DNA from 4 places in the Rhizobium sp. P43 genome. Region 1 is predicted to be linked to each of the others. Evidence: riboswitches for the same ligand, from Rfam matches in the RefSeq annotation. Region 1 holds a riboswitch; each other region holds the start of a gene.
What was found. Region 1 has a riboswitch for cobalamin ahead of AC1PUL_RS13115 (aromatic ring-hydroxylating oxygenase subunit alpha). Riboswitches for the same ligand answer to the same signal wherever they lie in the genome.
Positions count from the first base shown of each region.

Region 2: it holds a riboswitch for cobalamin, as region 1 does, so the genes downstream of both, AC1PUL_RS17555 (DUF1636 domain-containing protein) here and AC1PUL_RS13115 (aromatic ring-hydroxylating oxygenase subunit alpha) in region 1, are expected to answer to the same signal.
Region 3: it holds a riboswitch for cobalamin, as region 1 does, so the genes downstream of both, cobU (bifunctional adenosylcobinamide kinase/adenosylcobinamide-phosphate guanylyltransferase) here and AC1PUL_RS13115 (aromatic ring-hydroxylating oxygenase subunit alpha) in region 1, are expected to answer to the same signal.
Region 4: it holds a riboswitch for cobalamin, as region 1 does, so the genes downstream of both, bluB (5,6-dimethylbenzimidazole synthase) here and AC1PUL_RS13115 (aromatic ring-hydroxylating oxygenase subunit alpha) in region 1, are expected to answer to the same signal.

Region 1 covers NZ_CM161539.1:2,601,934-2,609,199, reverse strand. The annotation lists gene AC1PUL_RS13130 (L-threonylcarbamoyladenylate synthase) at 1-976, opposite strand, end outside; gene AC1PUL_RS13125 (GGDEF domain-containing protein) at 1,196-2,275, shown strand; gene AC1PUL_RS13120 (DUF6656 family protein) at 2,292-2,897, opposite strand; cobalamin riboswitch at 3,201-3,398, shown strand; gene AC1PUL_RS13115 (aromatic ring-hydroxylating oxygenase subunit alpha) at 3,501-4,745, shown strand; gene AC1PUL_RS13110 (FAD-binding oxidoreductase) at 4,748-5,830, shown strand; gene AC1PUL_RS13105 (BA14K family protein) at 6,055-6,474, shown strand; gene AC1PUL_RS13100 (BA14K family protein) at 6,685-7,194, shown strand.
Region 2 covers NZ_CM161539.1:3,498,642-3,505,907, forward strand. The annotation lists gene AC1PUL_RS17540 (FecCD family ABC transporter permease) at 1-750, opposite strand, end outside; gene AC1PUL_RS17545 (ABC transporter substrate-binding protein) at 811-1,764, opposite strand; gene AC1PUL_RS17550 (ABC transporter ATP-binding protein) at 1,792-2,592, opposite strand; gene AC1PUL_RS17555 (DUF1636 domain-containing protein) at 2,589-2,996, opposite strand; cobalamin riboswitch at 3,106-3,333, opposite strand; gene AC1PUL_RS17560 (sugar-binding transcriptional regulator) at 3,776-4,729, shown strand; gene AC1PUL_RS17565 (ABC transporter substrate-binding protein) at 4,878-6,191, shown strand; gene AC1PUL_RS17570 (carbohydrate ABC transporter permease) at 6,334-7,206, shown strand; gene AC1PUL_RS17575 (carbohydrate ABC transporter permease) at 7,218-7,266, shown strand, end outside.
Region 3 covers NZ_CM161539.1:1,725,060-1,732,325, forward strand. The annotation lists gene cobN (cobaltochelatase subunit CobN) at 1-2,988, opposite strand, end outside; gene cobW (cobalamin biosynthesis protein CobW) at 3,320-4,396, opposite strand; gene cobU (bifunctional adenosylcobinamide kinase/adenosylcobinamide-phosphate guanylyltransferase) at 4,400-4,930, opposite strand; cobalamin riboswitch at 5,116-5,489, opposite strand; gene AC1PUL_RS08590 (hypothetical protein) at 5,556-6,371, opposite strand; gene AC1PUL_RS08595 (ATP12 family chaperone protein) at 6,435-7,241, opposite strand; gene AC1PUL_RS08600 (HAD-IA family hydrolase) at 7,251-7,266, opposite strand, start outside.
Region 4 covers NZ_CM161539.1:1,283,528-1,290,793, forward strand. The annotation lists gene AC1PUL_RS06355 (NAD+ synthase) at 1-1,306, shown strand, start outside; gene AC1PUL_RS06360 (TolB family protein) at 1,336-2,172, shown strand; cobalamin riboswitch at 2,211-2,400, shown strand; gene bluB (5,6-dimethylbenzimidazole synthase) at 2,442-3,179, shown strand; gene AC1PUL_RS06370 (DUF2865 domain-containing protein) at 3,136-4,191, opposite strand; gene AC1PUL_RS06375 (acyl-homoserine-lactone synthase) at 4,323-4,964, opposite strand; gene AC1PUL_RS06380 (helix-turn-helix transcriptional regulator) at 5,068-5,781, opposite strand; gene AC1PUL_RS06385 (NADP-dependent malic enzyme) at 5,898-7,266, opposite strand, start outside.

The sequences.
Region 1 (7,266 bases):
GCGGCGCTGCCGCCCGCATCAGCCGGTCATTGATGGCTTCACCCAGACCTTCCTCGGGAATGGACTGGACGGCAATGCCGGTTGCACCGCTCGCATCCGCCTTCTTCAGAAAATCGAAGAGATTGCTGGCCGCCTCTCTCAGGTCTCCGCGAGGGCTCAGATTGAACACCGCTTTTGCCGTTGACGCGCCCGATATGTCGCCGGGACCGAAGGCGATCAAGGCTTCGCCCTCTGCCACCGTTGTCGCATGAAGCCGCACCGAGGCGTCAGGTGCATAATGGGAGGCAAGCATGCCCGGCGCCTCGATCGCCGCCGTGCCGGAGGCCTTGGGGCGCACCACACGCTTGCCCGTCACCGCCTCGATCGCCTCGGCATCGATGCCGCCAGGCCGAAGCAGGCGGATTTCACCGCTTTCGACCTTCACGATGGTTGATTCCACACCGACGGGGCAGGGGCCGCCATCGACGATCACGTCGATCTTGCCGCCGAGATCCGCTTCGACATGTTGCGCGGTGGTCGGACTGATACGGCCGGAGGAATTGGCACTCGGGGCCGCCAGCGGCCGCCCGAGACTGCGAATCAGCTCTGCCGTGAAGCCGACGGGCACACGGATACCGACCGTATCGAGACCTGCCGTCGCCAGCGGATGAATGCCCGAATTCTCCTTGAGCGGCAAAACGATGGTCAGCGGTCCGGGCCAGAAGGCTGCCGCCAGCTGCCGTGAGAGCGGATCGAACACGGCATAGTGCTCGGCCATGGCAAGATCCGACATGTGGCAGATCAGCGGGTTGAAACGTGGACGGCCCTTGGTCTCATAGATCGAGGTGATGGCGGCGGGATGCGTCGCATCGGCTGCAAGCCCGTAGACGGTCTCGGTCGGGATGGCCACGGGACGCTGGCGCATCAGCACCTCCGTCGCCGCCGCGATGGCCTCCACCTTGTCCTTCTCAGTAGCGATCGGGATGATCCGCGCCATGTTTTTCAGCCTTCCTGCCATCAATCGCTCGTCCTTATCCTGAGCAGGGCGGGGCGGCAAAGTTCTTTTTTCCACAGCGAAACCGGCAGATTCCACCCTATTTTTTAAAGGGGATGGGCAAACCGTTCGAATTTTAATCACCGGCGTAACCGAAAGAAAGAAATGTTGGCCTATCGTCGCGATTAAGAGACGGAAAGCCTCATTCGGGGAATTGGACAGATGCAGCAAGTGAAGAACCCGGCCGCCAGCATTGCGCTTCGCGTCGCGACCGCCATGCATCAGATGGGCATCGACGGTCTGCCACGCAATTACGAACTGGTCTATGAAGCCTATTCAGGCAGCAATCCGGAACTTGTGCGTGAGTTCATCGCGCTCGGTAAGGTCAAAACCCAGGAAGCGCTCGACGAGCTCGGCCGCAAGTATCTGCCCCATCACCATGAAGACGGTTTGCTGAGCCGCCAGAACGGCCAGGTTCGCGCCGAAATGAGCAATTTCATCTCGCTCCTCAACGAAGAGAAGATTTCGCTGACCGATTACGGCCGCGTCATCGGCCACGCCTCCAAGACCATCCTGACGGAAGCCGATCTCGAGGGCACCCCGCTTGGCCAGTCGATCAAGATGCTGAAGGCCGCGACCGAAAAGCGCGCGCACCAGAACAGCAATGTGGTGCGTGCCGTCGTCGACAAGACGGCCGCCCTTGCCGATCTCCAGCGCGAGGCGGAAGAGGCGGAAGCGGCGAAATTCGTTGACCCGGTGACCCGGCTTGCCTCCCGCCGTGCTTTCAACAAGGCCATCGCCAAGGTCTATGCAAACCCGGAGATGCCCCTCCTGTGTGGTGTCGCGATCGGTGAGATCGACGATTATGCTCGCATCCAGGAACAGATGGGCCCGGCGGTTGCCGAACGCTTCCTGATGCAGGTTGCCAAGGTGCTCGAAGCCGTCTCCGGCGGTGGTGATTTGGCCTGCCGCTTCGATGCCGGCCGCTTCGGCCTGCTTCTCTATACGTCTGATCAGGAAGAAGTCAGCCGCGTCGTCGAACTCGTGCGCGCCAAGCTGAAGGCCACGAATTTCGTTGGCTCGTCGAGCGGCGCCCGTCTCGGCCAGCTCGGCATGTCCTTCGGCATCTGCTTCTCGGAACAGGCCCCGAACGCCTTCGATTTCACCAATTTTGCTGAAAAGGCCCTTGCAACCTCCAAGGCCGCCGGCGGCGATACCGTGACGATCTATGGGGTGAGCGACTACGTCTCGAAGGATTGGCTGCTCTACAAGAAGAAGCCGGTCGGCGGTTTCGGCGCCTGAGCGCCGCAGCCTTCCCCTAGAGTTTGGCGATAATCTTCCTGAGCTCGGCGTCACGCGCGCCGAGCATCAGCACGTTTCGAAGTGCTTCTTTCGGATCGACCGTCTGGAACAGCAAACCATTGTCTCGGATTGACCGGTCGATCGTCATCGACTTCGCTTCCGCTTCCGGCTTGATTGCAACGGCGAAATACATCCGCCCGTAATTCTGCTTGATCTGCTCGAAGAACACCTCTTCGCCGCCAAGCTCCGCAAAGAAGTTGGCGATGTAGAAGGCCCATTTCACATCCGCATATTGGGCGAAATTCGTTCGCGCTGCCGTGACGTGGCAATAGCCCAGATGCGGGCTGTTGTTCAGGGTGCGGTGAAAGATGATCTTGGGAAACTTGATGGAGCGGTGAAAGCCGTTGATCCGCTCATGCGTCGTCTCGGCAGCCCGCTCCAGGCGTTTACCCGTCCGCTCCGCGACCTCTTCATAGGTGAGATAACGGCGCTCATCCGGCAGCCAGTCCTCGCGGCTACGCGAGATCCGACCGGTTCTGAGGAACTCGGTATGGACAGCCTTGGCGGGCGGCGCCGATTTCGTTTCCCCTTTGGGAGCCGCGTAGTATCTCAGTTTCTGCATCTCGACGCTCTGACGGTACCCGGACTGACTGCTTGAGCTTAGCGCAGCATGGTTAATCATGATTTGACGGTATTCTGCGTTGTCGAGGTTTCGCGAGGCTTGCCGCAGCGCAAATCGGAAAAATCCTTGTCGATCGCTCGTTTGCGCCACGCTTTTTGGCGCCTGGTGTTTTGCTCGCGCGCAGATGTCGGAAAAGAATGAGAAATTTGGCGACTTGGCCTGAATCCACACCGTCTGTGGGATGTCGCAAACGATTTCCGCCGTGTCGTTTCGCAGCGCAGCGTGTGGCGCTGGCCTGTGATTAGATGCAGTGAAGCTCGAGGTGCTGCCCTCCTAAGGGGGCGGGAAATCGGGAAGCCGGTCAAAATCCGGCGCTGCCCCCGCAACGGTGGTGGAGTGAAGGACCGACACATTGCCACTGGGGGGAGACCTGGGAAGGCGTCGGTCTGATCCGCAAGGATGCTCCTGAGCCCGGAAACCAGCCTCGGCAGACGGACATTTGAGGTTGCGGAGGGCGACCGGAGATAGCTATGCGCACCGCCTTCTCAAGGCGACGACAGGCTGTGCTCTTTTCTCCCCCGAGTTTTTGAAAACGAGGACGACATGGACCTGCAGGCCACCGTGCTGCGCCAGCTGAAGAACCGCCGCGAAGGCTTCTCGCTCGAACAGCCCTTCTATATCGATCAGGATTACTTCAAGCTCGACATGGAAATGATCTGGTATCGCGACTGGCTGTTCATTGGCCACGACTGCGAGATCCCGCGCGCCGGCAACTATTTCACCGCCCAGATCGGCGATTACCCCGTTGTCGTGGTGCGCGGCAAGGATCAGGTCATCCGCGCCTTCCACAACACCTGTCGCCATCGCGGCCACCGCGTCTGCACCAAGGACAAGGGGGCGGCTGCCAAGCTCGTCTGCCCCTATCACAACTGGACCTATGATCTCGACGGTTCGCTCGTCTTCGCCCGCCAGATGGGCGAGACCTTCGACAAGGCCGAATTCGGCCTGAAGACCGTGCATTGCGAAAGCGTCGGCGGCTATATCTTCGTCTGCCTCGCCAATGAGCCTGCCGATTTCACCCCCGTCCGCGCCTCGATCGAACCGTACCTTGCGCCGCATCGCCTCTGGGAGGCAAAGGTCGCCCACAAGAACACGATCATCGAAAAGGGCAACTGGAAGCTCGTCTGGGAAAACAACCGCGAATGCTACCACTGCGCCAGCAACCATCCCGAACTCTGCCGCACCTATCCGGAAGCCCCGACCGCAACCGGCGTGCAAGGGGCAGGCGACGACCCGTTCATTTCCGAGCACTGGGCCCGCTGCGAGGCCGCCGGTCTACCGTCCGAGTTCAAGATGGACCCGTCTGGCCAGTTCCGCACCGCCCGCATGCCGCTGATACAGGATGCCGAGAGCTACACCATGTCCGGCAAGCGCGCCGTGAAGAAGCCGCTTTCCGCCGACGTGCCGATCAGCCATATCGGCACCATGCTGCTCTTCCACTATCCGACGACCTGGAACCACATCCTCGGCGACCACGCGATCTCCTTCCGCGTCCTGCCGATCTCGGCGGAAGAGACCGCCGTCACCACCACCTGGCTGGTCAACAAGGATGCCGTCGAAGGCGTCGATTACGACTTGGAAGAGCTGACCCATGTCTGGAACATGACCAACGACCAGGACCGCTCGATCGTCGAGGAAAACGCCTTCGGCATCCGCTCGCCGGCCTATGAGCCCGGTCCCTATTCCGTCGATCACGAAGGCGGCGTCATGCAGTTCGTCGAATGGTATTCCAACTTCATGACGGGCCGCCTGCAGGGCGACAAGGCCCGCCTGTCTGCGGTGGCTTGATCATGAACATCGCCGTCACCCAGTATCGTCATGTCGACGAGATGCGCCCCTGGTCAGACCGGGAGCATCTCCTCGAATGCGTCGCCGTCACGCCTGAGGCCGCAGACGTGATGACCTTCACCTTCAAGCCGAACAAGCCGAACCTGTGGTTCCGCTACATGCCGGGCCAGTTCGTCACGCTGGAAATCCCCGTCGGGCCTGAGCCGGTGATGCGCACCTACACGCTTTCCTCCAGCCCCTCCAGGCCCTATACGGTCGCGGTCACGGTCAAGGCGCAGAAGGATTCAATCGGCACCCGCTGGATGTTCGACAATCTGAAGCCCGGCATGGCGCTAAAGGCTTTCGGTCCGCTCGGCGACTTCTCCTATGCCAAGTATCCGGGCAAGAAGTATCTCTTCATCTCCGCCGGCTCCGGCATCACGCCGATGATGTCGATGACCCGCGACATGAGCGACCGGGCCCCCGACAGCGACATCACTTTCCTGAACTGTGCCCGCTCGCCCGACGACATCATTTTCCGCTGGGAGCTTGAGGCCAAGGCCCGCGAGATGCCGCATCTGACGCTGGGCTTCATCGTCGAGCAGGTCTCGCGCGGCCAGCTCTGGTCGGGCTTGAAGGGCCGCATCGACAAGGCGAAGATCGCGCTGCTTGCCCCCGATTTCCTTGAGCGCACCGTCTTTTGCTGCGGCCCGGCGCCCTTCATGGCGACCGTCCGCGAAGCGCTCGAAGGTGCCGGCTTCGACATGAAGCAGTATCACGAGGAAGCCTTCCAGCCGGTCAAGCCGGAGCTGCCTGAAGTCGTTGTGTATGCCGATGGCGAGCAGCCGACCAAGGTCACCTTTGCCATGTCCGGCAAGGACGGTCTCTGCGCGCCCGGCCATACCGTGCTGCAGGCGGCCCGCGCCGCCGGTGTGCGCATCGGGGCTGCCTGTGAATCCGGTCTCTGCGGCACCTGCAAGGTCATGAAGCTCTCGGGCGAGGTCGAGATGGACCACAATGGCGGCATTCTCGATGACGAGATCGACGAGGGCTACATCCTCGCCTGCTGTTCGCGGCCGAAGGGCGACATCGAAATCGAAGCCTAAGCATCGCCTCCGCGATCAATTGCACGTGAGAAGGGGGCGATTCCGGGCCGGATTCGCCCTCTCGTCGTCTCTGCGGCTCTGCGATGTGGCGTGGCCTCTTGCCGCTCGAGAGCGCCCCGATTAGCATCCTCTGATGGAGCCTCCTGCCGCGCGCTGCGGTCGGGTCTGATCGGCCATGATGGCCGGTGCAGGCGAGTGGAGGTTCAGTCAAAGGGGGATCACGCATGAAGCTTGTTTCTGCTCTTGCCGCCGCATGCCTTGCCGTGACCGGTTTCATGATGACCGGGAATGCGGCGAATGCCGGTGGCATCGAAGTCCGCATCTACGAACGCCAAACCAGCTATCGGCATTACGAGCGGGTCACCGTGTATTCGCGTCATCATGGCCAACGGGTCTATGGCCATCGCGTGCATCGGCCGGGATATGTTTATCACAATGGGCTTTGGTTCTCCCCGCGCTCCATGCGGGCAGGGGTGATCGTCGATTATCCGATCCAGCGTCGGCATGTCGTGAATTACCGGGGCGACATCAATCCGAAACACCACAGCTGGTGCGCCGAGCGCTATCGCTCCTATCATTGGCGCAGCAACACGTTTCAGCCGTATCACGGCCCCCGCCAGCAGTGCTATTCGCCCTACTATTGATGCCGGTCGCAGGAACAAAACTCATGCATCCGCGTTGACGGGCACTGGTGCGCCCGCACTGTCCTGGTGCCGCCATGCGTCGGGCGCGAACCCTGAACAGAGCGTTAATTCTGGGTTCAGGCTGGTATCGTTAACCTTTGTTTCAAGGTCAGGGGATCGGGCGGATCGTCCGCTTTCCGAGGCCTCAGGAAACACGCAGGGAGAAACATCATGAAGAGTGCATTCAAGACGACGGCCGTCGCCGCTCTTGCATCGATCCTCGCCGTCACCAGCATGGTCCCCGCCCAGGCCCAGGTCATCCGCCCGGTGGCCCCGGCCACGACGACGACAGATGCCACAAATGTCCAGTATATCGATGGCCAGATCCGCATCTATCGCGAGCGTCGTTACGACCGCTACGATCGATATGACCGCTATGACCGCTATGACCGCTACGAGCGCGCCCGTTACTGGAACGGCCATCGCGGCTATCGCGAACGCCGCGCAGGCTACCGTTATCACAATGGCTACTGGTACCCGCTCGCAGCCTTTGCGGCCGGTGCGATCATCGGCGGAGCGATTGCGTCGCAGCCACGTCCGGCACCCGTCCCCCGTGCGGCCGGTCTGAACCCGCGTCACTATGACTGGTGCCAGGCGCGCTATCGGTCCTATGATAGCTACTCGAACACCTTCCAGCCGTATCACGGCCCTCGCCAGCAGTGCTATTCGCCCTATTACTGATCGGCACCGGCACGTGACCGGGCTTCCGTTTGAAGCCGGGAAAAGTTAACAATATGCCGCTCCGGCCTCGTG
Region 2 (7,266 bases), 900 kb from region 1:
CGTCACAAGGAAGAGTTCGGCGCGAAATCTGGGCACGACGACGCCGAGCGTGGCGGCCGTTTCGTCGCCCATGGCCAAAGCATTGATCTCTCGCGCCCGCAGCATCACGAAAGCGAGACCCAGGGCGAGCGTCACGGCCGGGTACGGGATGTGATCCCATTGCGCGAGGCCGAGACCGCCCAGCATCCAGAATACCACCGTGTGAGCGGCACGCGGATCGGCGAAGAAGATGGCAAGATTGGCCAGCGCGGTTGCCACGAATGCAATCGCAACCCCGGAAAGCACCAGCCGATCTGCGGCAGCGCCCGAGAAGCGGGTGACCATGAGGACGGCACCGGTTGCGAGCAGCGCACCGCCAAAGGCAAACAGCGGCACAGTCAGGAGGCCGAAGACGAGGCCCGTGTGAAGCAGCGCGATCACGGCTCCAAGCGCACCGCCGGAGGACACGCCGAGCAGATGCGGGTCAGCCAGAGGATTGCGGGTCACGGCCTGCAGCACCGTACCAACGACGGCCAATCCTGCGCCGACCAGCGCCGCCAGCAGGACACGCGGAAAGCGGACATCCCAAACGATGCTTTCGCGTCCCGGCGACCAGGTCGGCTCGAAGGTGCCCGGTGCGAGCTTGTTGACGATGATCGCCCAGACGGTTTCGACCGGAATGGCGGCCGAGCCTAAGGACACGCCTGCGGTTACGCACAGGACGAGCAGCACCATAGCCAGACCCGTCCAGAGAAACAATCGACCCTGCATTACTGCTGCCTTGCCTATTCCTTGCCGGGCGGGGCCGCGTCCACGGCCCCGCCAGAAGTGTCACATATTGCGAGGATGGAAGGCCTTCGCGAGGCGATCGATGGCCTGGACATTGCGCGGACCGGGCGTGGCCTCGACATATTCCAGGACCACGAAGCGATCCTGCTTGACTGCGTCGAGGTTCTTGAAGGCCGGGTTTTCTTTCATGAAGGCGATCTTCTGCTCCGCGGTCACTTCACCGTAGTTGACGATCACGACGACTTCCGGATTGCGCTCGATGACCGGCTCCCAGGAGACTTCGGTCCAGCTCTTTTCCACGTCTTCCATGATGTTGACGCCGCCAGCGGCCTCGATCATCGCCGTCGGGATGCCAAAGCGGCCCGAGGTGAAGGGTTTTTCGGTACCAGAATCATAGACGAAAACGCGCACAGGCTTTTCGACGGCGCCGATCCGTGTGGTGATGTCGGCGAGCTGCTTGCGGTAGCCAGCCACCAGCGCCTCGGCACGATCCTCGACGCCGAAGATCTTGCCGAGATTCAGGAGATCGACAAACATGTCGTCCATCGTCGGCTTGTTCTTGGCCATGATGTGGATGCAGGATTCGGTCAGCTCATAGACCTTGATGCCGAAGGGGGCGAGCGTCTCGGGCGTCACCTCGCCGCCGACCTTCATGCCGTAGTTCCAGCCGGCGAAGAAGAAATCGGCGTCGGCGTTCAGCAGGACTTCCTTACTCGGATATTTGGGCGAAAGCTCCGGCAGTTCCCGAACACCTTCCCGCAAGCTCTCGTCCAGGGTCTTCCAGCCGGAAACACCGGTATAGCCAACCATTCGGTCCTGAAGCTTCAGCGCCAGCATCATCTCGGTCAGATTGACGTCGTTAGAAATTGCACGCGCCGGTGCGGCGTCAAAGGTGACATCGCGGTTGCAGCTTTTCACGGTGACGGGGAAAGCGGCTGCGGACGTTGCAGCAACCAGTCCTGCCAGCAAAGTGACGGAGGAAGCGACGAGAGAAATCTTGAACACGGTTTATGCCTTTCAGTTTTAGCTGAGCGTTCTGGAAAAGGTGAAATGGCCGGCATGACTGGATGAGCTCGAGACCGAATACATGCGGGCACTGACGCCGAAGGTCTGCGATACGGCATCCTCGGTTAGGATTGCCTCCGGACTGCCGAATGCCGTCATCCGGCCGTGATGCATGATGGCGACATGCGAGGCGAAAGAGGCGGCAAGATTGATATCGTGCAGCGTGGTGATGATGGTCAGCTGGAGCCCCGCCAAGAGATCGAGGATCTCCAGCTGGTGGCGAATATCGAGATGGTTCGTCGGCTCATCGAGGATGATGATCTGCGGGTCCTGTGCCAGGGCTCTGGCGACGAGCACTCGCTGCTTTTCCCCGCCCGACAGGGTGGAGAACTGGCGATGGGCAAGCCCCACGACATCGAGATGTTCGAGCGCATGGATGACGGCCTCATGATCCCGTTCCGCCCAGCCGGTCAGACCCTGGCGCCACGGCACCCGCCCCATCATCACGACGTCTCGGGCGGTGAACGGGAAATCAGCGGGCATTTCCTGCAGGACAACGCCAATCTTGCGGGCGAGCTGGCGGGGCGAGAGGCCGCGAAGATCCGCCCCGTCGATTTCCACTTTTCCCTGAAGGGGTGTCACGCCGCGATAGAGGCAGCGAAGCAGAGAGGTTTTGCCCGCACCGTTTGGTCCGACAATCGCGAGCCGGTCGCCGGCGGCGATGCTGAAGCTTACATCGCGAACGAGATAGTGGCCGAGCTTCGGTCCCCAGGCGAGACCGGATACGGTAACGGAGCAGCCGAGCGTATCGCAACTCATTGGACGGCCTCCGGGCTCATTTCCGACACAAGGATCGCAGCCGGGATGCGGGCAAGGGTCTTGCCACGCAGGCCTGCAGGTCGCTCGGCCTCACGCGTCATGCCATCCGGCATACGCAGATAGAGGTCCGCGAAATCGACCAGGGCCTCAAGGTCGGTGTCGGGCTGAACATCGCCAAAGAGATAGGTGACCTTGCCAGACGCCTGAAAGGCAATCGTGCACGGGCGATCGCAGCCGGCCATGCAGACGGTTCCCGCGACCATGAAATCGGAGCCGGTATCGGCTCCGAGCCGGTGAAGGCTGTCCGTCAGACGATGCAGCAGATCAAGGCCTGGCCGGCATGTTTCGCCACGCCGCCGGCAGTCGGTGCATACCGTTACATGATGTCGTTTTGATTCTGCCACCCAAGCCCTCCGCAGGAGATCTCCGGAGGCAAAATGACAATATGTTGCACGCGCAAAGACGCGCGGCCGCAAAGCCAGTTCGTATCCATCGGCACACCCCGTCCGCTACGTTTTTTCCCACTTGACGGCAGGTCTCCTGGCTTACGGATATCTGCTGCATCCACCTTCCCACGACAAAGCGCAGTGGCCCGGCGCTGACGCGCCGAAAGGATGACAGCAATCCGCCTACAGTTGCGGGGGCAGCCACGGTCTTGGTCCCTGTTGGGTCGTCCGCACCGTGTTCCCTATTAATCCCCTCGGAGTCATCCGCTGGGGAACCGTCATCTGTTTGATTAAGGCCAGCGAGCCCCGTCAGTCAAGTCTTGTCGTTTTGTTATGTAATATCGTTACATTTGTCTAGTGTGATTTTGTCCCGTCCTTGGGGAGAGTACCGTCACGGTTTCACTTCGACACCATGACAATGGCAATGTGTCAGACCTCGCGGGCTCGATCAGCGCTTGTTGTACTCGTCCATGGTCTACGTCCAGGGATCGGGCGAAATCCTTCGCCCATGGATCTCGGCTGCGGCTAGCCTGGCGACATCTACTGAGCCAAGCGTTTCCCTCTCCACAGCGACCATTGAGATCCGGCGTATCATCATCATGACCCTGAGGTTGAAGTGCCTCAAAGGCTCAACCGGTCACCCGTCCGGACGTTCCCGCGGACCTTTGGAAGCAGAGGCCGGATTTGACACGGATCGGCAAAATTGGCAGCAGTGTCTTGGACTGGGAGGAGACTGCATGGCACGACGTGGTGAGGGTCACACAAGACTGGATGATGCGGCTCGGGCCGGATGGCTCTATTATGTCGCCGGCCGGACGCAGGACGAGATCGCCGCCGCCATGGGGATATCGCGCCAGAGCGCGCAGCGCCTGGTTTCGCTCTCTGTCGCGGAAAAGCTCATCAAGGTGCGGCTCGATCATCCGATCGCAGCCTGCCTTGAACTTGCCGACGCCCTCAAACGCAAGTTCGGACTGAAGGAGGTGGAGATAGTTCCCACCGATCCCGGGTCTGAATCCGCAACCGTGGGCGTTGCGGAAGCCGGCGCAGCGCAGCTTGAGCGCTGGCTGAAACAGACCGATCCGCTCGTCATCGCGATGGGCACTGGCCGCACGCTGCGCGCGATGATCGATCAGCTCTCGCCCATGGAATGTCCGCAGCACAAGATTGTCTCTTTGACCGGGAACATCAGTCCAGATGGATCGGCCGCCTATTTCAACGTCATCTTCTCGATGGCCGATGCGATCAAGGCACCCCATTTCCCGATGCCGCTCCCGGTTATCGTGTCCTCAGCCGATGAAAAACAGCTTCTGCACAAGCAACCGCTCGTGGCGCCCACCATTGCGCTCGGCCGGCAATCGGACGTCACCTTCGTCGGCGTCGGCGAAATGAACATGAAGGCGCCGCTTCTGGTCGACGGCTTTCTGAAACCCGACGAGATGCAGGATCTTCTGGGCGCCGGGGCCGTCGGCGAAATCTGTGGCTGGATTTTCGGAGAAGACGGCACACTGCTCAAGCATCCTGTCAATGAGCGGGTTGCCAGCCTGGAAATCCCCTCGCGGGAAACCTCGACCGTTGTCGGTCTGGCACGGGGTCGACGCAAGCATCCGGCGATTCTCGCGGCGGTGCGCGGCGGGCATATCAACAGCCTGATTACCGATGAAGAGGCGGCACGCTATCTCCTCTCCAGCTGAGATAGACTAAATTTTTCAATTGGATTTCATGGATTTAGGTCATCCTTGCGGCACCGCAGCAAGGAATCTGGATTGACATTTTTCGCCCTTGAAGTGAGTAATTGCCCATGAGCAAAGCGAATGCTCATTACTCTTCTGGGAGGAAGACATGAACTTGAAGACGATTTTGCTGGGCGCCTGCTCAGCGCTGGCGCTTGCCGGCATGGCCTCGGCCGAAACCCTGACGATCGCAACCGTCAACAATGGCGACATGATCCGGATGCAGGGTCTGACCTCGGAATTCACCGCCAAGAACCCCGACATCCAGGTCGAGTGGGTCACGCTCGAAGAGAACGTGTTGCGCGAGCGCGTCACGACCGACATCGCGACAAAGGGCGGCCAGTACGACATCATGACGATCGGCACCTATGAAGTTCCGATCTGGTCCAAGCAGGGCTGGCTGCTGCCGCTCGAAAACCTCGGTGCCGACTACGATGTCGATGACCTTTTGCCGGCGATCCGCTCGGGCCTGACCGGCGATGACGGCAAGCTCTATGCTGCTCCGTTCTACGGCGAATCCTCGTTCATCATGTACCGCAAGGACCTGATGGAGAAGGCCGGGCTCACCATGCCTGACGCGCCGACCTGGGAATTTGTCGCCGATGCTGCCCGCAAGATGACGGACCGCGCCAACGACATCAACGGCATCTGCCTGCGCGGCAAGGCCGGCTGGGGCGAGAACATGGCCTTCCTGACGGCCACATCGAATGCCTTTGGCGCCCGCTGGTTCGACGAGAACTGGAAGCCGCAGTTCGATCAGCCGGAATGGAAGAACACGCTCGACTTCTACGTCAAGCTGATGAACGACGCCGGCCCGCAGGGCGCCTCGTCGAACGGCTTCAACGAGAACCTTGCGCTCTTCCAGCAGGGCAAGTGCGGCATGTGGATCGACGCCACCGTCGCCGCTTCCTTCGTGACCAACCCGAAGGATTCGACCGTTGCCGACAAGGTGGGCTTCGCGCTCGCCCCCGACACCGGTCTCGGCAAGCGCGGCAACTGGCTCTGGGCCTGGAACCTCGCCATTCCGGCAGGCTCGCAGAAGGCGGAAGCTGCCGAGAAGTTCATCTCCTGGGCAACCAGCAAGGCATATCTCGAACTCGTCGCTTCAAAGGAAGGCTGGGCCAACGTTCCTCCGGGTACGCGGACCTCTCTCTACGAGAACCCGGAATACCAGACGGCGGCGCCTTTCGCGAAGATGACGCTGGACTCGATCAACGCGGCTGACCCGAAGAACCCGACCGTCAAGCCGGTGCCCTATGTCGGCGTGCAGTTCGTGGCGATCCCCGAGTTCCAGAGCCTCGGCACCTCCGTCGGTCAGCTCTTCTCGGCAGCGCTTGCAGGCCAAATGTCGGTCGATGATGCGCTGGCCCAGGCACAGAGCCTGACCGAGCGCGAAATGACCCGCGCCGGCTACATCAAATAATCCACCTCCCAAACCTGCCTGCCCGGATTGCGATCCGGGCAGGAGAGACCTCGACCGCTTGCGGCCAATGCCGGTCGTTGTCACTTTGCCTCCAACGGGTCCCGGACCTTGTCCGCTTGGGGCCATCAGGGCGAGCTTTATCATGGCTACTCAAAACACACGCACCCTGGCCCGTCTGATGATGGCGCCGTCCGTCGGTCTCCTGCTGATCTGGATGATCGTGCCGCTGGCGATGACCTTGTGGTTCTCCTTCCAGAACTACAATCTGCTCAATCCGGCCAATGTCAGCTTCGGTGGGTTGTTCAACTACCGCTATTTCTACACGGATCCGGCCTTCTTCCAGTCGGTCTGGAACACGCTGCTGATCGTTGGCGGCGTGCTGTTCATCACCATCGTCGGCGGCATCCTTCTGGCCCTGCTGCTTGACCAGCCGATGTTCGGCCAGGGGATCGTGCGCATTCTGGTGATTTCGCCCTTCTTCGTCATGCCACCGGTCGCCGCGCTGATCTGGAAGAACATGATCATGCATCCGGGCTACGGCGTGCTGGCGGACATCAACCGCGCGCTCGGCTTCCAGCCGGTGGACTGGTTCGCGCAATATCCGCTGCTCTCGATCATCATCATCGTCGCCTGGCAGTGGCTGCCCTTTGCGACGCTCATTCTCCTGACCGCCCTGCAGTCGCTCGATGGCGAGCAGCAGGAGGCGGCCGAGATGGATGGTGCACGCTTCATCGACAAATTCATCTATCTGACGCTGCCGCATCTCGCCCGCGCGATCACCGTGGTCATCCTGATCCAGACGATCTTCCTGCTCGGCGTCTATGCAGAGATCCTGGTCACGACCAATGGCGGTCCGGGCTATGCCTCGACCAACCTCGCCTTCCTCATCTACCGCACGGCATTGCTCGGCTACGACGTCGGCGGAGCCTCTGCGGGTGGCATCATCGCTGTCGTGCTTGCCAATCTCGTCGCCATCTTCCTGATGCGCGCCGTCGGCAAGAACCTGGACCGGTAAGGAGACCCGCCATGGCCCGTGCCACAAGCCCCCGCCGCAAGATCCTCTTCACGGTCCTCG
Region 3 (7,266 bases), 880 kb from region 1:
GAAATTGCGGCCCGTCGGCAGCACGTCCGGCCTCCCGCGCGTCGGGGCGCCGGAGGGTCCGGGGGGCACGAAATGACCGGAGAGGCCCTTCAGCAGGCCTTCGATCTCGCCCGCACCGGATCTGACGACGGCAGGTTTCAGGCGGGTTTCGATCTCGGCGAGGACGGCGCGGGTGCGTGGCCAGTGATCTGGGCATCGGATATCACCGCAAACGAGTTTGGCGGCGAGCAGTTCAATGCGTTCAACAGTATCGCCAGCCGTACGCCAGGGGGCATCGATGAGATCGGCAAGGATCGCAGGTTTTGCCCCGGACCAGGGGGCGGACATGATGCAGTCGAGGGGGTCGAATGATTTTGGCGGCGTGCCTGGGATACTCCCCTCTGCCCTACCGGGCATCTCCCCCTCAAGGGGGGAGATGGGGGAGGTTGGCGCTCTGCCTTCCTCCGCGTCTGCGGAGGTGGATGAAAGTGCGGATGCGGATGCGGATGCGGATGCGGAGATCATCGGCAGCTGAGGCGTCTTTGCCAAGACTGCGAAATCCGCCGACATCGGCGTTCTGCCGATCTCCCCCCTTGAGGGGGAGATGGCCGGCAGGCCAGAGGGGGGTAACTCATCCCTCAGCACTTGCGGCTTACCCCCCTCTGTCAGCTTCGCTGACATCTCCCCCACAGGGTGGGAGAACAAACCAAGATCCCCCGCGATTGCCCGCTGCAAACTCGCGTCACCGCCCTCGCCCTGGCCGCGTGGCACACGCGCCAGCGCGACGACGAGATCGGTCAGCAACCGCCCCTCGGGTGCGAGCCCGAAGATGTGCAGCCCGTCGCGGATCTGCATTTCCTTGAGGTCGCAGAGATAGGCGTCTAGCTTTTCCAGCGCCTGATCTTCCGCCTCGTCCTTGGCGATGCCGGCATCTTGGTCGAGGCCGATATCGGCGATCAGCTCCAGGATCTGCTTCTTCAAGAGCACCAAACGGCGCGGATCGCCGCCCGAGGCTTCGTAATACTCGTCGACCAGCGCTTCGAGATCCTTGAGCGGCCCATAGCTTTCGGCCCGCGTCAGCGGAGGCGTCAGGTGGTCGATGATGACGGCGGAGCTGCGGCGTTTGGCCTGCGTGCCCTCGCCGGGGTCGTTGACGATGAAGGGATAGAGATGCGGGAGCGGTCCAAAGACCGCCTCGGGGAAACAGGTCTCCGACAGGGCCAGGGCCTTGCCCGGCAGCCATTCGAGATTGCCGTGTTTGCCCATATGGATGACGGCCTGAGCGCCGAATTCCCGCCTCAGGAAAGCGTAGAAGGCAAGATAGCCATGCGGCGGCACGAGATCGGGGGAATGGTAGGTTTCCTTGGGATCGATATTGTAGCCACGGGCGGGCTGGATGCCGATCATCAGCTTGCCGAAGCGCATCAGCGGCAGCGCGAAGGCGCCGTCGACATGGAAGGGATCGGCTTCCGGAGCACCCCAGCGTGCAGCCGCGCGCTCCTGAACCTCTTTGGGAAGATCCTCGAAGAACTTTATGTAATCGCTAACGGAAATACGTTCGCGAATGACCCGTCCGGCATTGGCCGCATTCGTCGGACCGGCCATCAGCGCTTGCATCAGCGCGTCGCCGTCAGCGGGCAGATCGGCAATGTCATAGCCCGCGTCGCGCATGGCGTGCATGACCTCGACGGTACCGGCTGGCGTGTCCAGTCCGACCCCGTTGCCGAGACGCCCGTCGCGGTTCGGGTAATTGGCCATGATCAACGCCACGCGGCGCTCCGCAGGCTGGGTTGCGCGGAGCTTCGCCCAGTTGGCGGCAAGTTCCGCGACGAAGCGCATGCGGCCGGCATCCGGCTCGTGGCTGACGAGATTGGCCTCGACCCGCTCGTCGAACCGCGCCTTCGATTTAAAGGAAACGGCGCGCGTCAGTAGGCGGCCATCGACTTCCGGCAGGGCGACACTCATTGCCAGATCGCGGGCGCTGAGGCCCTGGCTCGAGCCCTCCCAGGTGGCGCGCGGCGAGGATGAGAAGATCGCCTGCAGGACGACAGCACCCATCTCGTCGAGCACGGTCGAAGGCTTTTCGGCGCCCGGCGTCGAGACGGCAAAGCCTGTCGTGTTGATGACCACCGCCGGCGGGAAGCGGGTGAAGATGGCGCGCAGCGTGTCGACGGAGACCTGATCCTTGAGGCTGGAGACGAAGACCGGCAGAGGAGTGAGGCCCTCGGCCTTCAAGGCTTCCACCATGGCCTCGACGGGTGCCGTTTCGCCACTCTGGACGAGGGCACGGTAAAAGCAGAGAGGGGTTACATTCCCTCTCCCCGCCTGCGGGGAGAGGGTCAGGGTGAGGGGCTGGGCTTGCGCTGAGATTTGCCCCTCATCCGCCCTTTGGGCACCTTCTCCCCGTGAACGGGGAGAAGGGAACGCCAGCCTCTCCCATTCCTCAACCCCGATTACGCCCCTGCTCGGCCACCAAATACCGGCCTTCAACAGCGGACGTGCAGGCTCCGGCCGGTCGGCGCCACTGAGCAAGGCCTCGGCATAGGCGACGAAAGCGGATGCATTCCCCGCCCCACCTTCGGTCAAATAGGTCCAGAGAGCCTGGCGATCGTCATCCCCGCAGGCCTGGAAGGGTGCAAGCCCCTCGTCCGGCTTGTCGTCACCGGGCAGCACGACGATTGCTCCGCCGCTGCGACGGGCGCAAGCATGCAGCGCCTCCAGCGCATAGTGGAAGTAGCTCGCCCCACCCAGCGCCCTGACCACGATCAGCCGCGCATGGCGTGCCGTGCGCTCGATATAGGTATCGACCGACATCGGGTGCTTCAGGGTCATCAGGCTGGCGAGCCGCCAGGGCAGCGCTTCTCCGCCCCTCGCTTCAACGGCTGCGGCAATTGCCGCCAGCTCCGTGTCCGCCGCCGAGAGAAACAGCACGTCCCCCGGCGTCTGGCCAAGATCGATCGCCTCGTCGCCGTCGCTGATCGATCCCTTCTGGGCTAGGAGGAGATGCATGACGGCTCCCGACGAATATTCTTTGACCGGCTGGTGGTCAGAGGTTGGGATACCCCCCTCTGCGCCCTGAGCCCGTCGAAGGGCGGGCATCTCCCCCTCAAGGGGGGAGATCGGAAGCCGGAGATGTCGCGCACCTCCGGAAAGCCTTTAGCTGCAACAGCCCTGGATGTCGGGCCACGAAAAGTCGATGACGTGAGCAAAAACCCTGGCCGCCGGATGTCAGTTTGTCCGGGAACCGCCAAGCGCGCGCCGATCCGATCTCCCCCCTTGAGGGGGAGATGGCCGGCAGGCCAGAGGGGGGTAGCAACGCATGCCATCGCTAAACCGTTTCTCAACCCGCCGCCGCCTGCACGTCCTCGACCACGGCGCCGAAATCCCATTCATGCAGGCCGATCACCACAAGCCGCGTCTCGCGCTTCTCGGCTGATGTCCAGGGACGGTCGAAATAGGTGTCGATGCGGGTGCCGACGGCCTGGATGACGAGGCGCATCGGCTTCCCGGGCACGTCGATGAAGCCCTTCAGGCGCAGGATGTCGTGCTTCTCGATGACCGGCTTCAGGCGGTCGACGAACTCCGCCGGGTCCTTGATCGCGCCGAGCTTCAGGACGAAGCTTTCGAACTCGTCGTGGTCATGATGATGGTCGTGGTCTTCGCCCGAGGCATGGAGTGCCTCGTGCTCCAGCTCGTGATGTGACTTGCGGTTTTCGATGTCGTCTTCGGTGCTGGCGCCGATCCCGAGCAGCACGAGTGAAGGCACTTCGCCATTCTTCGCCTCGATCATCGAAGGCTTGCGGCTGGTGCGGCCTGTGACTTCTGCACGCACCGCGGCGATGCCGGCAGCGTCGAGCAGGTCGGTCTTATTGAGCACGATGAGGTCGGCGCAGGTCAGCTGGTCCTCGAACAGCTCCTCGATCGGGCTTTCGTGGTCGAGATTGTCGTCCTCGGCGCGCTGGGCAGCGACCGCGTCATGATCATCGGCGAAACGACCGGCGGCAACAGCCGCGCTGTCGACCACGGTGACAACGCCATCGACCGTGACGCGGGTGCGGATGTCAGGCCAGTTGAAGGCGGCGACCAGCGGCTGTGGCAGCGCCAGACCCGAGGTCTCGATGACGATATGGTCGGGCTTCACGTCGCGGTCGAGCAGCTTCTGCATGGTCGGCACGAAGTCGTCGGCCACCGTGCAGCAGATGCAGCCATTGGTGAGCTCGATGATGTCGTCCTCGGTGCAATTCTCGGCGCCGCAGCCCTTCAGTACATCGCCATCGACGCCGAGATCACCGAACTCGTTGATAATGAGCGCGATCTTCTTGCCGCCGGCATTCATCAGCATGTTGCGGATGATGGTGGTCTTGCCCGCGCCGAGAAAGCCGGTGATGACGGTGGCGGGGATCTTCTGCTGCAACATGGTTCAACCCTTCATTTTCAGCGGCAATCCGGCCGCAACGAAATAGACGTCTGCCGCTTGAGCGGCGATGGCTTGGTGGAGACGGCCGGCATGGTCGCGGAAGGCGCGGGCCATCTTGTTTTCGGGCACGATGCCGAGGCCGACCTCGTTGGAGACGAAGATGACGGTGGCCTGGAGTTCCCCGAGACTGGCCGCCAGTGCCGCGCCGTCCGCGTCGACATCACTGCCCTCCTCCATCATCAGATTGGTGACCCAGAGCGTCAGGCAATCGACGAGGATGACGCGACCGGGCTGGTCCAGCGCCTTCAGCGCGCCGACGAGATCGACGGGCTCCTCATGGGTCGTCCAGCCATCATCTGCGCGGTCGGCCTTGTGGGTCTCGATGCGGGCACGCATTTCTTCGTCCCAGGCGCGGCCAGTGGCGAGGTAAAACCTGTCAAAGCCGGTATCGCGGGCCAATCCCTCGGCAAAGCGTGACTTGCCCGAGCGGGCGCCACCGAGAACCAGGATGGATCGGGAATGGGATGCGGTCATGGGTTGCCATGACCTTCGACCGCGCGCAGACGGTCTGTGGCGCATGCCTTCAGCATGCACGAAAGATCAAACGATGCCCGGCTCCAAAAAACGGACCGGCACCGTCGGGTCGACAAGGACCCGCGGATGCAAGACGTCGCCACGACAACCTCCGTGCTGGCAACGGGGAAACCTCCCCAGTGTGGGCACCATGCCCGTGGATGGCAGGTCTCCTGGCTCGCAGGTCGTGGTCTTCGAAAGGACCGTCGGGTTCTCCTCGCCTTCCCAGGGTTTGCGACAACACGAAAGAGCGGACGATTCGTAGAGAAAGAGGCGTCCTGCCCCGGCTGATCGTGTTGCCACCCCAGTGGCTTTTCCGCTTTGCCGTTTTCGATCGGCCGGTCGCACCCTGCGACCCGTCACCACCTGAAACGGCAGAGCGGATGGAGAACCCTCGCTGCAATACAGTCGCGGGGTCGGCTGCGTTCCGCGTGCCCGGTTGGGGTCCACGCCTTCGCATTCCCTTTTGCTCTCCGGACAACATCTCTGCCGTCCGGAAACCATCCATCACGAGGATTAGGCCGAGGTCGGGCCCAAGTCAATCACGGCTGCGGCGCACGCATGCGTCATTGCGCCCGGGCATGGCTCAAGGGGTCGCCGGGCAGGTCGGCGTCACGGCGGGGTCACAGTCTGGTCGAAGGCGAATGGTGCCGACGGCTCCCTGTTCGACCGGTGTACCCTTGCCGACATCGGCGGCTCGACGGGCAGGCTGTGGCGGTGCAGCGGGGCTGACGGTCGGCGTTTCCGCAACCGGAGGAGCTGCCATTTCCTGCGGCGGCGGTGCGGGCGTGGGCGGCACGGCAACGACAACAGGCTTTTGTGGCTGAGGCACTGACGGGGTGGTGGCGGCGCGCGCATCAGGAGCCGAAGAAGCCGGCGCGGTCACCGGCGGCGGATCTGAAGCAAGCCGTGTCGACACGGTCCGGGGCGACAGCGACTTGCGGATGCGCGGCGTGGTCAAGGAGAAGGCGAAGCGAATGCGGGCGGCAATCTCTTCCGCAAGGGCGTGGCGGGCCCAGCGCGGGTCGTCGGTCGGGCTGTTGACCCGGAAACTTCCCTTGGCCACCGGCTCGCCGGTTTCGACCGAAACGGCCGTCACGGTGAAGTCAGCCTGGGCGAGACGGCGACGGGCGCCCTCGCCAAAGCCGAGACGATCGATCTTCACGAGCAGAACAACACGCTCGGCGCCCTGCGGAGCCCGGGTCGCAGCGATGGCGGAGGAAACACGACGGTCCACGCTCTCCAGCAGTTCAAGGGGAACCCGCGCATCGGCCATCACCGTGACGTTGCGGACGAAATAGACCAGAGGTCGATCGATGCTGCGTCCCTGGAAAAGCGTACAGGAGCCCAGCAGCATGGTCAGGCTCAAGGCAAAGGCGATGCGAAGGCTCTGCGCAAACATGACGACCCCGGACAGGTGATTCTCGACCTGTCCGACAATTCGCCATGTATGGTTAGTGGATGGTTAACTTTGCGACTGGATCGCGTGGAACAGCGCTGCGGCCGAGGCATATTCACCGTACCTGGCCTCTCGGCGCGCTTCGGCCTCGGCATCGGATCCCCAATGCTCGATCGTCCAGTCCTCATCGAGATGGGCAAGCGTCCAGACCTCATCGAGATCGAAGGCGCCTTCGGCAAATGCGAGTGTCAGCACCGCCGAGCCGGTGAGCGTGGTCACCACGTTCAGGCAGGAAATCCGGAACGGATCGCGATAACGCTCAAGGGCGCGGGCATAGGCAGCGACCGCTTCCTGTGGCTGCTCCTGATGCATCACGCCCTCAACGAGGAAGAAGCGGGTGCCATGCGCCGTGGCAGCCCATGACAAGACGGGATCCCAGCGGGCCGACTGGCGGTCGATCAGTTCCTTCGGGCCGTCGGCGCGGTAGCAGAGCAGATCCGTGCCGGCAAAACGCACGATCTCGGCAAAGACCTCGTCCAGGCTATTGGTCACCGCGTCGATCGCCGTATTGGCGAGCTTGGTGACCGGCATGGTTGCCGGGTCGATGTGTTCGCCCTGCCCGGCCCATTCGGCCACGACGAGTTCGGCTGCCTCGCGGGTCGGCAGCGTCAGCAGGTTCTTGGCAGGGGTCTTGACCGGCTTGCCGTCGAGCGTGATCGAGAAGCCATCCTCGCGCGCCTCGATCCCGACGCTCTCGTAGAAGCGCTTCGGCAGCGGTCGCTTCATCTGGATCTGCGCCCGGCGCACCGGGTCCTCATGACTGGGCTCCGGGATAAAGGTCCCGAAGATGTCCTGGCTGAGTTCGTCGCGCATCAAAGGCTCCTAGTGGATATAGGCC
Region 4 (7,266 bases), 1.3 Mb from region 1:
TTACGGCGAGTTCGATGAGAAGCGCGTCTTCGTCGAGGGCGAGATGCCGGGACCGGTGAACTTTCGGGGTGTTCGCATCGGCGTGCCGATCTGCGAGGAAATCTGGAACGATCTCGGCGTTTGCGAGACGCTGGCCGAGACGGGGGCCGAGATCCTGCTCGTGCCGAATGGCTCGCCCTATTATCGCGGTAAGGTGGATGTCCGCCATCAGGTGGCGCTGCGCCAGGTGATCGAAACCGGACTGCCGCTGGTCTTCGCCAATCAGCTCGGCGGTCAGGACGAACTGGTCTTCGACGGCGCGAGCTTCGCCTTCAATGGTGACAAGTCGCTGGCCTTCCAGATGAGCCAGTTCGAGGAGACGCTGTCGGTCACGACCTGGCGACGCGCGGCCGATGGCTGGCGCTGTGACGAAGGGCCGATGTCGCGCATCCCGGAAAAGGAAGAGGCCGATTACCGCGCCTGCGTGCTCGGTTTCCGCGATTACGTCAACAAGAACGGTTTCAAGAGCGTCGTGCTCGGTCTCTCGGGCGGTATCGATTCGGCTATCTGTGCGGCGATCGCGGTGGATGCGCTGGGCGAGGAGCGCGTTCGCACGATCATGCTGCCCTACCGCTACACCTCGCAGGAAAGCTTTGCCGATGCCGAGGCCTGCGCCAAGGCGCTCGGCTGCCACTACGACATCGTGCCGATCCAGGAACCGGTCGAGGGCTTCCTCTCGTCGCTGTCGGACATGTTCGAGGGCACCGAGAGCGGCATCACCGAGGAGAACCTGCAGAGCCGTACGCGCGGCACGATCCTGATGGCGATCTCCAACAAGTTCGGCTCGATGGTGGTGACCACCGGCAACAAGTCGGAGATGTCGGTCGGCTACGCGACGCTCTATGGTGACATGAACGGTGGCTTCAATCCGATCAAGGACCTCTACAAGATGCAGGTCTATGCGCTGTCGGCCTGGCGCAACGCCAATGTTCCGCCGGGTGCGCTTGGCCCCTCGGGCGAGGTGATCCCGGCCAACATCCTGTCGAAGGCCCCCTCTGCGGAGCTTCGACCGAACCAGACCGACCAGGATTCGCTGCCGGCCTATCCGGTTCTCGACGACATTCTTGAATGCCTGGTCGAGAAGGAAATGGGTGTCGACGAGATCGTCGCTCGGGGCCATGACATTGCGACCGTACACCGGGTCGAGCACCTGCTTTATCTCGCCGAATACAAGCGCCGCCAGTCGGCACCGGGCGTGAAGATCACCAAGAAGAATTTCGGACGCGATCGTCGCTATCCGATCACGAACCGGTTCCGCGATCGCTGAGCGATCCGGGACGGCCGAGAGGAAGCATCATGCGCAGTTCCGTCGAAATCTTTGACATCAACACCCGCGAATGCGAGGTCGTCTGGCAGACGGAAGATCTCGTCGAGGCGCCGAACTGGTCGCGGGACGGCGAGTTTCTGATCATCAACGGCGATGGGCTTCTCTATGCCCTGCCGCTCGATGAGGAGGACCCAGAGCCGGAACTGATCGACACCGGTTTTGCCGTTAGACTGAACAACGACCATGGCATTTCGCCTGACGGTGCCTCGATCGCCTTTTCGGACCATACGCTCTACGGCAAATCCTGCATTTATCTGCTGGGCGATGGTGACGACGAGCCGCGCCAGGTGACCGACAATATGCCGTCCTATTGGCATGGCTGGTCGCCGGACGGAAAGGAACTTGCCTATTGTGGTGATCGCGGCGGTGTCTTCGACATTTACACGATCTCCACGAAAGGCGGGTCCGAGCGACGTCTGACGCATGGCGAAGGTCACAATGACGGTCCCGATTACTCGCCTGACGGTCAGTGGATCTATTTCAACTCAAGCCGCAGCGGCACCATGCAGATCTGGCGGATGCGCACGGATGGGAGCGACCCGCAGCAGCTGACTTCGGACGGCTACGGCGACTGGTTCCCGCACCCGTCGCCGGATGGGAAGAAGGTGCTGTTCCTCTCCTACGACGCTGACGTGACAGGCCATCCGCGTGACAAGCAGGTCAGGCTTCGGCTGATGGATGCCGATGGCGGCAATGTCGAGACGCTTCTCGAGTTCTTCGGCGGGCAGGGCTCGATCAACGTGCCGAACTGGGCGCCGGACGGAACGGCCTTCGCCTTCGTGCGCTATTTCCCACGGCCTGAGTGACGCTGTCGCTTTTGGTCTGTCCTCCGCAACCTCCGTCAAGTAGAACACCTGTGTCAGGTGCCTGCCGGAAGGCGGGAGAATCGGGAAGCCGGTGAAAATCCGGCACGTGCCCAACGCTGTGAGGCGGACGTGACGTGTGAGGGGAAACCCAGCCACTGGAGCAATCCGGGAAGGTGCGCGTCGCGGATGAAGCCCAGTCAGAAGACCGGCCTGGCGAGATAGACCGAACCCGCGTGGACGGCGGGCGGTTGCGCATTGTGGGGATTACGATGCACGACAGACCGAACGAGTTTCTCGTCCGGACAGCGCCCTTTGCCGAGCCTGACAGGGACGCCGTCTACCGGGCCATCCATACGCGCCGTGACGTGCGCGACCAGTTCCTTCCCGATCCACTGCCGGACGATCTCGTGCGCCGGCTGCTGCAAGCCGCCCATGCGGCGCCATCCGTCGGCTTCATGCAGCCCTGGAGTTTCCTGCTGATCCGCAATTCCGAGACCCGCGAGGCGGTCTGGCAGGCGTTCAGCCGGGCGAATGAGGAGGCTGAGGCGATGTTTCCTGAGGAGCGTCGCAGCGCCTATCGCGCGCTGAAACTGGAAGGCATCCGCAAGGCGCCGCTCAATATCTGCGTCACCTGCGATCCGGATCGTGCGGGGCCGGTCGTGCTCGGGCGGACCCATGATATGCGAATGGATGCTTTCTCAACCGTTTGTGCGATCCAGAACCTCTGGCTGGCCGCCCGGGCCGAAGGGGTGGGCCTCGGCTGGGTCAGCATATTCCACGAGGCGGAGGTGAGGGCGATCCTCGGAATACCGGATCGGGTGCAGATCATCGGCTATCTCTGCCTCGGCTATGTGGATGAACTCTATGCCGTGCCGGAACTTGCGTTGAAGGGCTGGCGCCAGCGCCTGTCGCTCGACGATCTCGTCTTCGAAGACCGCTGGGGCGAAAAGCCGGAGGAGCCCGTCACTCCTGCAGCGGCTGGGGTCCCGGGGCTGCGGGGTTCCTGAGGTCGATCGTCCCCTTGTCCGACGGCAGGAAGGCGGGCCCCACCTGCCTAACATTCAGGTTTGCCTCGTCGAGCTCGCGCTCGATCACCGGCTGGGTGGTCGGCTCTGTCGGTTTTGTCTTGGGGGAGACTTCCATGATCGAGGATTGGTACTCAGGAACGGCAGATCTCGGCGTCATGCGCTGATAGTATTGCTGCAGGTTGCAGCCACAGGAGGGTTCTGCATCGCTGCGACGGTTGCGATAGAGAAAGGCGTTGGGCAGATCGCGATAGGGGCGGCCGGTGACCGCCGAAACCATATCCACTGTCTCGCTCAGTTCCGGAGCATGGAAGAAGAGCTCGGTCTGCGTCCCTGGACACATCTGCTGGCATTGCGCCGCGTCGCGGGCAAAGTTCATCGCCGAGGTCTGAGACGAGATCGGGAAGAAACCGCCGTCGCAGGTGCGCACACAAAGCGTGCGCACATTGCCGCTTGGCAGCATTCCGATGGACGGCGGTGTGGCTGAATAGGCGGCTTCCGCTGCCCTGTCCGGACGGTAGGGTTCTGCCACGCTGTCGAGATAGGGGATGCGCTCTGCCTCTTCTGGATAGGCGGCCTGATCCGGGCCGCAGCCATTTTCCTCAAGCGCCGTGACCAGGGCCGCACGGGTGTCGGCAACCCGGCTCGCGCGCAGATCCGCGAGCCTTGCGGTCAGGATGTCGCGATTGGCCTCCATGCGGGAGATCGCGGTTGCAAGATCGCTGCAGTCGTTGCCGCCATCCGGACGTATCTGGACAATCGACGAAGTCAGGCAGCGGAGCCGACGCTGGTCCTGGCGTGCCTTGCGCAGTTCAAGGTTCTGCTGGGCAATCGCGCTGGCATAACTGTTGATCTCGGGCGATGGCGAGCCCTGTTCGACCAGCACAAGCCGATCCCGCAGCCGTTCGCAGAGCGCCGAGGCTTCCGCCCCGCCCGGGATGACGCTAGCGAGCGTGAGCAATACAGCGATCGAAATTGTTATTCTGCTCGGCACATCCGGATCCCAGTGGTCGCTTGCAAGGCAGAATAAAGCCCTTGTAAACCCAGGATAGCCGAGTGCCGGTGAAATGAAAATGACGGATGACATGGCGGATGCATGCGCTGTCATCCGCCATGCGATGTGGATTACGCGGCCTGCGCTGCCATCAGCGTCATCGGCTCTTCCAAGACGCTGCCGTCGATCGCCGCAATCGCCTTCATCCTATCGAGCAGGTCTTCGGAGACCTCCCAGGATACCGCGACCGCCTGGACAACGCCGATGCGGCGAGGTTCTCCGATCCGGATCCCTGGGCAGCCCATGCGCTTGAACATGCGTTCCAGGAAGACATCCGTGACGGTGACGATATGGCTGAGGTCCGAGGCGAGCCCGAGTTCGCCGACACCGCACATCAGTTCTGCTGCGGCAATTGTGACCTGGTTGCTGGCGCGGTCCTGCGAAATCTCGGGGTCGATGCAGAAGCGGCTGGATTCCCACACGGCTGCACTACGAATTTGCGGCCCATTGCCTAGAAGGATCGGGAATGTATCGTCGAGCATATTCGGCCCGAGGGTTGGCAGCAGACGCAAAGACCCCCGCAACTTTCCTTCCTCACTATAGGAGAGAACATAGAGCGGATTGGCCCGATCATAGTCGTCGATTTCCCAGGCGTCGCGGACTTGCACCTCCCAGCCGAGGAGGTCATGGAAGACCCGCTTTCTCAGCCTGTGCATCGCGTCGATATCGGCTGGAAACTGGCTTCTGCGGCTACCGTTGATGATCCTGATCATGCTTTGCTCCTTCTTGCAGAACGGAACAGGCAAAATGCAGTTCAATGGTCGTTTATGAAACTGACGGTGGCGACAGCTTCAGCGCTTGCAATCTGTGATACGATCAAGGGATTTGCAAAGCGGGCTCGGCCAACCTGGGGATCAGGCCGCGCCATACCGCTTCCGCCACAGCCTGGGCATTGTTGACGACATCGAGTTTTTGACGCGCATTCGCCATGAAATGACGGATGGTGCGTTCAGAAATGCCCAGGATGACGGCGGTTTCCCAGTAGCTTTTGCCGGCTGCAATCCATGCCAGTGTCTCCCTCTCACGACGTGTCAAAGGGCGAGCCCGGGCTTTTTCCTGATGGTCACTGGTTGATGTTTTGATAAAACGTGCATTCAGAAGGGTCGCGAGGCTCAGGATGTCGCGGTCGTTCTGACGGCGCCAAGCCGCCAGTTCATCGAACCTGGAGGGAAACTCGACGAGCAGGCAGCTCTGTCTGCCGGCCAGGGGATAACCGACAACCCTGTGATGGTGATGGGCGGTCCGGTGCCAGGACATGAACTCGATCGGCTCAAGAGCAGAGAGCACGCCGGAAATTTGCTCGAGGATCGGCTTTCGGTTCAATGTCCGCGCCAATTGCTGGGCATTGCGTTTCTGGCTGTAGAACATGTTTTGAACGCGTACGCGCCCGCCGGGGATCACGCCGCTCAAATAGATGATCGGGCCGGTCCCATAGGATGCCTGAAGCCTTGAGAGAGTGGACGCTGGATCAGGCTTCTCCTGTCGGTCCAGCCAATCCAACAGATCAAAATAGACTTCAGACGCGCCCATCAACTATGCCCTAGATTTCCAGGGGAGCAGTGTCGGGGCTAGCACTTTGGCTTGTCTAGATGGCAGATTTCGCGAAGCGAGCGGCGAGGCAAGGCGCCGCTCGCTTTTTTCGATCTTCAGCCTGTCGGCTGGGAGGCTTCGACCACGGCGAGCGCTGCCATGTTGACGACGCCGCGCGATGTAACCGATGTCGAGAGCACATGCGCGGGCAGGGCCGCGCCCAGAAGGATCGGGCCGACATGCAAGGCATCCATCATGGTGCGGACAATACCGAGCGAGATGTTGGCGGCATCAAGGTTCGGGAAGACCAGCAGGTTTGCCTCGCCGGTCAGGGTGCTGTCCGGCATGGCGCGCTTGCGCAGCACTTCCGACAGGGCCGAGCCGCCCTGCATTTCGCCATCGACCTCCAGTTCCGGTGCCTTGTCACGCAGGATCTGAAGGGCCTGACGCATCTTGGACGCGCTGGCAGATGGCCGCGATCCGAAGTTGGAATGGGATAACAGGGCAGCCTTTGGCGTTATGCCGAATCGGCGGATTTCCTGCGCCGCGAGCATTGTCATTTCGGCGATTTCCTCGGCGCAGGGCTCGTCCGTCACGAAGGTGTCGGTGAAGAAGATCGCGCCGCGCTGGGAGATCAGAAGGCTCAAGCCCGAATAGTCACGCACGCCCGGACGCTTGCCGATAATCTGGCGCACATCACGGACATGACGGTCGAAGCGCCCTTCGACGCCGCAGATCAACGCATCGGCTTCGCCACGCTTGACGGCGAGCGCACCGATGACCGTTGTATTGGTACGGACGATCGTCTTGGCGGCTTCGGGGTTGATGCCGGCACGCCCGACCAGCGAGAAATAGTCGTCGACATATTCGCGATAACGCGGATCGTCTTCCGGGTTCACCAGCTCGAAATCCGTGCCGGGGCGAATACGCAGGCCATAGCGCTTGAGACGCGTCTCGATGATCTGCGGACGGCCGATCAGGATTGGTTCGCCGATGCCATCCTCCAGCAGGACCTGGGCGGCGCGCAGCACGCGCTCGTCTTCGCCTTCGGAGAAGATCACACGCTTCTTCGCGGCGGTCTTCGCTGCTGCAAAGATCGGCTTCATAACGAAGCCGGAGCGGAAGACGAAACGGTTCAGTTGGTCGAGATAGGTATCGAAGTCTGTGATCGGTCGACGCGCCACGCCGCTATCGGCTGCGGCCTTGGCGACCGCCGGAGCGATGCGCAGGATGAGGCGCGGATCAAAGGGTGAAGGAATGAGGTAGTCCGGTCCAAAGGTCGGCGTTTCGCCGGTATAGGCTTTCGCAGCGACTTCCGAGACTTCCTCGCGGGCCAGCGCTGCAATCGCGCGCACGGCCGCCATCTTCATCTCTTCGTTGATCGTCGTTGCGCCGCAGTCCAGCGCGCCGCGGAAGATGTACGGGAAGCAGAGAACGTTGTTGACCTGGTTCGGGAAGTCCGATCTTCCGGTGCAGATCATGGCG